Regions from separate parts of the Novacetimonas sp. GS1 genome, predicted to be linked through region 2. Evidence: riboswitches for the same ligand, from Rfam matches in the RefSeq annotation. Region 2 holds a riboswitch; the other holds the start of a gene.
What was found. Region 2 has a riboswitch for cobalamin ahead of FYB92_RS10580 (aromatic ring-hydroxylating dioxygenase subunit alpha). Riboswitches for the same ligand answer to the same signal wherever they lie in the genome.
Positions count from the first base shown of each region.

Region 1 (4,212 bases), 1.5 Mb from region 2:
CGGCGCATGGACCACGGCAGGCATCGGCCATGACGGCGCGGTGCAGAAGGGACAGCCCGCCGCCGCTGCCGTACAGGGCGCCAACAGCGATGGCGATGATGCCGATGCCCCGCCCCTGCCGCCCGGCGCGCATCCCCCCGCGCAGGCAGACGCCGCGCCTGTTCCTGCCGCGGCCGCGGCTTCTATCCCTGCGCAGCAGGCGGCGACGCCGGTGCTGTCGGCGCACCCGACCCTGACCTATCTCATTCCCCGGCAGGGCGCGTTGCGATGGCAGCAGGCGGTGGCGGTGCTTTCATCCTCCCAACGCAAGGACATGGCGCTGCGGTTTGCAAAATACCTGCGCACGCCGCAGGCACAGGCGCACCTTGCCACCTCCTCATGTTACTGGGGGATGCCGGCGGACATGCGCACGCCGCTCGACCCCGCGATCAAAAATGCCCTGCATTGGGAAGACCAGCCGGCACAGATCGCGGCGACACGCATGCTGCCGCAGCTGTCACCCGACATGCGCCACAGGTTGCAGGCCCTGTGGACCAGCGTGATGCAGGCCCCGTAAGACCAGACGCACGGATCATGGCAGGTGGATCATGGTGGACAGATCATGACGGACAGATCATGACGGGCGGCAGATCCCCTCCCCCACGATGATCGTCCGCAGCCCTCAGGCAGGATGGCCCTGATACCCTATATAGAGGCTGTTCAAAAAGTCAGTCTTGATAACATACTGAAATTATAAAAGTTTTTGGTGAAGCTTTTTCCAAAAAGCTTCAGAAGACGCCGCCTTACTTCGATCGAAAGGCGGCACCCAAAAACTTTTCTTTTTCATCAATGAGTTGTTTTCAAACGCTCTCGTAAAAAAGGCGTCGCATTTTCCAAAAATGCGACGCCAGCAACATCCCCGGCAACCTGTCCGGTCGCCTCAGCCGCGCACGACCCCATGGTGGCCGTGCAGTTCGGGCATACGGTCCACCAGCAGGCCGAACACAAGGCCCAGCGCCCCCCACAACACGACCTGCATGCCAAGGGCGGCCTCGCGGAAATGCCACAGCAGGGCGGCGGGGAAATCTGCCGGGACCTCGTTGATCGTGGGCAGCGCCAGTTGCAGCACCGTCACCAGCACGACAAACAGCGCACAGCCACACAGCCATGCGGACCATGCCCCCAGACGCGCCAGCAGCGCCCGTCCCGCCAGCACCGACAGGATCATCGCACAGAGCGAGAAGACGACCATTTCAAAATAGGTCGCGGTGCGTTGCCCGATTGTTTCGGGGTTCCCCACGGCGGGCGGGTTGGCGGGATATTTCAGGTCGGGCACCAGCACGACCGCCACGAACCCCGCCACCGCCAGCAACAGCGCCAGCATCCGTGGCGATACCTGTCCCACACGGCCAAACGCCACCGCAAACGCCAGCGCGAATACCCCCCCATACGCCGCGCCATACATGACGGACGCCGTCAGCAACCCGATGGAGGACTGCACCTTGCGGCTGACCAGTTCTTCTTCTGGCGGTTCACCTTCGGCCGCATCATGCGCGGCCTCGAACGCGATGGCGCGATCGACCTGGGGTTCGCCGACAATCCGCGCGAAGCCAAAGGCGAGGAACGCCGCGAGAATCCCCGCAAGCATACCGCGCAGCAGGACACGCCCGGCCATCAGGCCCGCACCGGCAAAGGGAAAAGGAAGGGAATATGCATATTCATGACTCCTGCGGGGAAATCGCGTCCCCGATGGATGGAAGAAAGGATATCATGCAAAGTATCTGGCTTGGCAGGGTGCGCGCATCGACATGATGCCATGCATGCCCGCATTACAGTGGCGCGACCGCACCGGATTTTCACCGGCTTCCTTTGCATGAAAGGCCCGTTTTCATCGCAGGGCGCACCGCACAAGTCAATGCGGGGCAAAGCCGCCCCGTCGCGCCCTGCACAGCGCATCCCCAACGGAACATCCCCAACAGGGCATCCCAAAGCCTGCATTCAGGACAGCGCATTCGGAACAATGCATCTTGGGCAACGCATTCTGGGCAACACATCCCGAACAGCCATCCGGGATGACCCGCCGATCAGGTGACAGGCAGGCGCGTGAACAGGCGCACCCTCCGCGCCCGCACATCACGCCATGCCGCGTTTACGGAAAAAACGCCGCAGGATTCTTAGAAGCTGTTTGAAAAGTCATTCTTGATAACATACTGAAATTATAAAAGTTTTTTGTGAAGCTTTTTCCAAAAAGCTTCAGAAGACGCCGCCTTATTTCGATCAAAAGGCGGCACCCAAAAACTTTTCTTTTTCATCAATGCTTTGTTTTCAAACACTCTTCTATTCATGAATCTACTGGAACTGTTTGAAAACATCCCCTTGATAATGGAAGGGGAAATTCCAGACGTTACTTTAACATTTTGAAAATACGACGATTTTCAGGACATCTCGGAAAATCTTTACCAAGAACTTTCAGGATCCCAGTGGTATATGGGGACAGATTTTACAAACAGCCTGCTCGGGAATGATCGAAATGTCCGGGCGCTGCCTGTTTGTAAAAAGGCAGCGCCTTTACACGGGGCCGTAAAAAACTTCAAAAAAACCATTGCCGTTTCAATCGGTTGCTGGTCCTGACGTTTCAAACGATCTCCTGTATTCAGGGGGCCGGGGCATGTCCCGCGCGCCATGCCCTGATCGCCTCGAGTGTGCGACGGACATGTTCGTCAGGCGAAAGCGCGCTGTAGGTAAAGATGATCTTGCCATCGGGGGCGATGACATAGGACGTGCGGCTGGCGTAATGGACCACCGGCATGCGTGAATCATACAGCCGCGCAATCGACCCCGACGGGTCGGATGCGACGGGGAAACGGCCATGGCATTCGCTGACGGAAAAACGGTCCAGCGTCTTGAGATCATCCATCGACACGCCGATCACGCTGGCGCCAAGTGCGTGGTAACTGTCCATCGCATCCGCGAATTCATGTGCCTCTATGGTGCAGCCACGCGTAAAGGCGGCGGGGTAGAAATATACCACCACCGGCCCGTTACGCAGCGCATCGGCCAGATGAAAGCTGAACTCCTTGCCTGCCTGCGCGGCGGGGGCGACGAACATCGGCGCATTGCTGCCCGCGGGCAGGGCGGCGCGCGCGGTGGACCATGCGACAATCCCGGCAAAGGACAAAACCCCCACCAGTGGCACGATAATACCCGTCCACGACCATCGCGGACGCCTGTAGAAATATTTCATTCACTTCATCCCGTCATGCATCGTGCGTCATGCGTCGTGCCCTCATGACCCGGAAATCGGTCCCATGACCTGACAGGCATGACTGCCCAGTTTCTGGCACGCCTGCAACGCGCTGGCATGCGACAGGCCCAGCAGGCGGGCGCGATAGACACGTCCCCGCCCCGCCGTGACCGAATCAACCTGTTCACGCGCGCCATGCAGCGCGGCGTTGGCGCGGGCATGCTGCAATGCCTGCAACGCCTGTCCGCGCGATCCATAGGCCCCGACCTGCACCGCCCAGTTGGCGGCATCCATGACGATGGTGGGATGCGCGCCCACCGCCGACATCGGCAACTGCCCTGCTCTGGCGCGCGCGCTCCATGCCGCACGGACGGCCGCACTTTCAGCCGACGGGGCCTCGGCCACCTGCAATGGCTGGTCCGCGCCGATCACCTGCCGCCCGCCACGCCCATGCCGGGTGCTACCCTGCGCGCGGGCCTGCGCGCGGGCCTGTGCCCTGGCCTCGATCATCAGGTCGGCCTGTGAACGGTTGACCGGCGACACACCGGCGATGCGCGGGCCGATAAAGGCCACATATTCGCGTGTTTCACGCGGCAGCGTATGGCTGCGGTCAAGGAAATCATCCAGACGCCCCGGCCCGCTGTTATAGGCCGCAAGGAACCCCGGCGAGCCATAGATGTCATACATCTGGCGCAGGTACGAAGTGCCGGCGATGATGTTGTCATGCGGTTCATAGGCATCCGGCCCAAGGTTGTAACGCCGGCGCATCTCGTCATAGGTGGGGGGCATGAGCTGCATCAGCCCCATTGCACCGGGCTGCGACGTCACGAACTGCCCATTATGGAAAAGCTGCCCGCCGGATTCACGCTGCATCACCGCACGTATCCACAGTTCGGGCACATCGAAACGCTGCGCCGCCTCGGTAATATACGGCCCCCACGGATCTTCTGGCGGACCGGGCGGGGTATAGTTCTGGCGCGCGCGGGCGC
Region 1 covers NZ_VSZP01000001.1:931,336-935,547, reverse strand. The annotation lists gene FYB92_RS04200 (extracellular solute-binding protein) at 1-556, shown strand, start outside; gene FYB92_RS04195 (CbtA family protein) at 920-1,654, opposite strand; adenosylcobalamin (AdoCbl) riboswitch at 1,700-1,876, opposite strand; gene FYB92_RS04190 (peroxiredoxin) at 2,633-3,223, opposite strand; gene FYB92_RS04185 (lytic transglycosylase domain-containing protein) at 3,266-4,212, opposite strand, start outside.
Region 1: another riboswitch for cobalamin. It lies ahead of FYB92_RS04195 (CbtA family protein); the one in region 2 lies ahead of FYB92_RS10580 (aromatic ring-hydroxylating dioxygenase subunit alpha).

Region 2 (4,212 bases):
ATGCGCAAAATACCTGCGGGGTGCCAGAATTATATATTATGCCATAGGCTTGGCCGTTTCAGGAGAACTTATCCCCGGGCATCTGCGCGTTTTTATGCCCATGGCGCCGCAGGATACGCGCGATCAAGCACATATATACGCGTAACCGTCAGCCCCTTGATATAGCGGCATATCCAAAAAAAAACCGCCCCGAAGGGCGGTTATATTCAGTCATGGGGCATCATCGGGCATGTGCTGCCCCATAACAGGTTTGCGGAACCGCAATATCAGGCTGCAACCTCGGCAGGCGGCACCATAACTGCAACAGGAGCTGCGACGTGTCCCGGTTGTGCTGCGAGCAATTCCACTGCCGCCAGATAAATGGCGCTGAACCCGCAAAATAATCCTTCATATCCGGCAATAACCGTCAACATGGGCTGCTCAAGGATTTCGGCAAGGCCGAGCAGCAGAAACAATACTGTCAGGCTGGAAAACACCACCTGATGCATGCGCGAGGCACGCAGCGTGCCAATCGTCATAATGGCAGTAAACAGGCCCCACATCAGCAGGTAGCTGCCCATCAAGGCAGGTGATGAGGGTGCCACCAATCCCCAGTGCGGCAAGAACAGCAACACAACGAGGGACAGCCAGAAAGCGCCATAAGACATGAAGGCCGTCATGCCAAATGTATTTCTGTTTCCGTATTCCAGCAGGCCGGCGACAAACTGCGTCGCCCCGCCGAACACCAATCCCATTGCAAGAATAGCTCCCCCCATGGGAACGATGCCTGAATTATGCAGGTTAAGCAGGACAGTGGTCATGCCAAACCCCATCAACCCCAACGGGGCAGGATCTGCTTTTGCCGAATTATGGGTCATGCCGCAATTCCATTCCATGGCGGATAAATCATGACAAAACATGTCACGATCAGCCCGACCCGGCATATTAAAATCTATCTTAGAGAACGTCAGGAAATAACCCATTCATAAAACCCGACAAAGGGTCTGGCGGACGCGCGCCTTTCAAATGGCAGCCCCCCCTGAAGTCCTGGGGGAAAAGCTGCACCAGACCCTGGTTCCTGATTTCAGGCTGTTTGCGCACTTATCCCATTTTGGACAAGCAGTTGGCGCAAGGCCATGATAACCGGAAAAACTTCCTGATTCCGATCACCGCCCTGCTCCTGCCATGCCCGCTGTTCAAGTTCGACAATTTCGCGATCCTCAGCAAAGACACGTTCCGTAAAGGCAACCAGCAACGGCCATGCCAGATCCAGTATGAACGGAACCTTCAACCGGCGTATGGACAACAGTCCAAAGACACGGTTGGTTTGTTCCTCGCGATCCTGCGGCACATACGCAATCCACAGGTCCATGACCGGTTCCTCAACGCCCTGCGTCTCGATCCGCAATGCCTGATATGGATATTGCGTACGGATGGTCATGACATCGCGATAGGCAAAATTGCGCCCTTCTTTCCGACGCTGCCCATAAATCAGGGCTTCACTCAGGGGTTGCTTGCCGGCCATACGCGCAAAGGTATAGCGCGCCTCCACAAAATCATGACCACGTTCCATGCCCAGGAACCGGGGTTTCATACTTCCGACCAGACGGCTGTGCAGGACCTGATGGTTCATGTCCATCAGGTTTTCATGCATGAAACTGTAATGGCATTTCACAATTTTTCCAAAACGACGCGTCCGATAATGCGGATCGCGCACACGTGGAATATCCGGCAGAGGCACACTATCGGACTTTTCCATCGGTCCCATGAAAACAAAAATCAGCCCGTCCTTTTCCTGACAGGCCCATGTGCGCAGTCGGGGCAGATCATCTTCGATTTTCATATCCGGTGAAAAACACTGTCCACGTCGGCTATATTTCAGCCCATGATATGCACAGCGCACAAAATCCCCACATACATCTCCTTTGCTCAGAGGAACCTGACGATGGGGACAGACATCATCAAGCGCAAAGATCGCACCGGCCTCTGGCCTGACCACGACAATCGGCTGCCCTGCATAACGTACCCCGATCGCCCTGCCCCGACGCAGTTCACGCGACCAGGCAACGGGATACCAGAAATCAGGGTTACTCCGCACACGCCGGATATCATGGGGCAGACGCGGCATCCGCACCGGCGCGGTTATGTCCGATATAATCCGTGCCATACTCGCTTCAATGCCTCCCACAATATCGGCCACACGGGACCTGGGGTGGCGCAGTCAGAAAAGACGTTATTTTTCGTATGATTTTCATAAAACTGCAACGCGTGGATGCGTTACCTGCCATATCGCCATGGCACGTGGCTTCCTGCCTGATGGGCATAGGCTTCTCCCGCCTTCGGCACATCCCGTCCGACGGCTTGGCAAATGACGATGGCAGGTCTCCTGGCTCACGGATCATGGCCTGCCGGTTCCTGCCTTCCCATTCCCTTGATCGTGGAAACAGTGACCTACCCCATGGGGGTAAATGAACCGGCGACATACCGCCTACAGTTGCGGGAGCAGCCTCCGACTTGGCTCCCGGGCTTATGACCCGGCCGGAGCATGACGGCGTTCCCTGTTAGCCCGCTCGCACGGGACCATCGACTTGATAGAAGTTGATAGTGCCTGCATTTTTCCGCCAGATGCAAGATATCCTGAAGATTTTTTCGAAATGCATTCGCAGATCAGTCCCTGCCCCGCAAATGTCCTGAAAGGTTTTTGCAAACAATAATCCGGGGAAATAACGGATTCGTACAAAAACAGCCCGGATTACATCAAGATGCCTTATCGACGGAGTTCCCACGGAATGACAGCATCCCCGATCCGCCTGACCGTTACCCCGTACACTGCATGCATGATATCATCATCCAGCACCTGTGTTGCAGGGCCATGTCGAATGATGGAGCCATCATCCATCAGCACAAGTTCATCGCAAAACCGCGTCGCCAGCACCAGATCATGCAACACAACGACAATCCCCTTACCTTGTGCGGCCTGTTCACGGAAAAGCTGCATCATGGACAGGGCATGGGCAGGGTCAAGGGCGGCAATCGGTTCATCCGCCACAACAACAGACGTATCGGTCGCCAGCGCACGCGCGAGGTTCATACGCGCCCGCTCTCCACCCGAAAGATGACAGGCCGGACGGGCAGACAGGTCCAGCAGGCCTGTTGCCTCCAGCGCACGTTGCACCGCAGGATGCCCTATCGCATGCATGTTGGCCTGTCCATGTGGCAGGCGCCCAAGTGCCACCAGATTACGGACGGGCATCGGCGGCGGCATTCCACCATCTTGCGGGATAAAGGCCAGTTGCCTTGCCCTCATTGCGGGGGGGATCTGCCCCATGTCACGCCCAAGAAGCTGGATCTCCCCACAATCGGGGGTCTGTAACCCCGCAAGCATACGCATGAACGTGCTTTTCCCCGCCCCGTTCGGTCCGATCAGGCCCACAACCCGCCCCCGTTCCAGGGTCAGGGCAGCGGCGGAAACGACAGCCCGTTCCCCCCGTCTGAGCGAGACGCCGCACGCATGAAGCAAGCTCATGGGCTGCTCCTTTTAAGGATGATGACACGGGCGAAAAAAACCGGCGCACCAACCAATGCCGTCAATACGCCAAGCTGTAGTTCAGGCCCGCTTGCCACCAGGCGCACAACCATATCCGCCGCCAGAAGCAACAGTCCGCCCCCCAGAAAGGACGGCACAAGCAGGCGTGAAGGCTGGTGCCCCGTCAACGGGCGCAACAGATGCGGCACCACCAACCCCACAAAGCCAATCGCACCGGAAACCGCCACACACGCCCCAACGGCAAGAGCCGCGCCAAGCACGACGCGCGTCTGTATCCCCCATGGAGCATGAAGCCGGAACCCAAGGCTTTCCGCCACATCCGTACCCAGCGCCAGCGCATCGAGCGCACGTGCGCAGGACAGCATAAACAGCGTGCCACACACCACACCGGGCAGGCAGATCCAGACATGGGTAAAGGTCCGGTCAGTCAGTGACCCCATAAGCCAATGCATGATTTCAAAGGATGCATACGGACTGGGGACAAGGTTCAGCACCAGCGCCGTCAGCGCGGCGGTAAAACTGCTGAGTGCCGCCCCCGCCAGTAAAAGCACCAGTGTCCCGCCACGCCCCACCACCCCCATCAGCACGGCAGCCGCGCACAGGGCCCCCGTCAGGCCACCAAGCGGCAGGGCCGCAATGGAAAGCTGCATGAGGCCGGTATAAAACACGCATACCGCACCAAGTGC
Region 2 covers NZ_VSZP01000001.1:2,384,402-2,388,613, forward strand. The annotation lists gene FYB92_RS10575 (acetate uptake transporter) at 267-875, opposite strand; gene FYB92_RS10580 (aromatic ring-hydroxylating dioxygenase subunit alpha) at 1,064-2,146, opposite strand; cobalamin riboswitch at 2,338-2,579, opposite strand; gene FYB92_RS10585 (ABC transporter ATP-binding protein) at 2,747-3,505, opposite strand; gene FYB92_RS10590 (iron ABC transporter permease) at 3,502-4,212, opposite strand, start outside.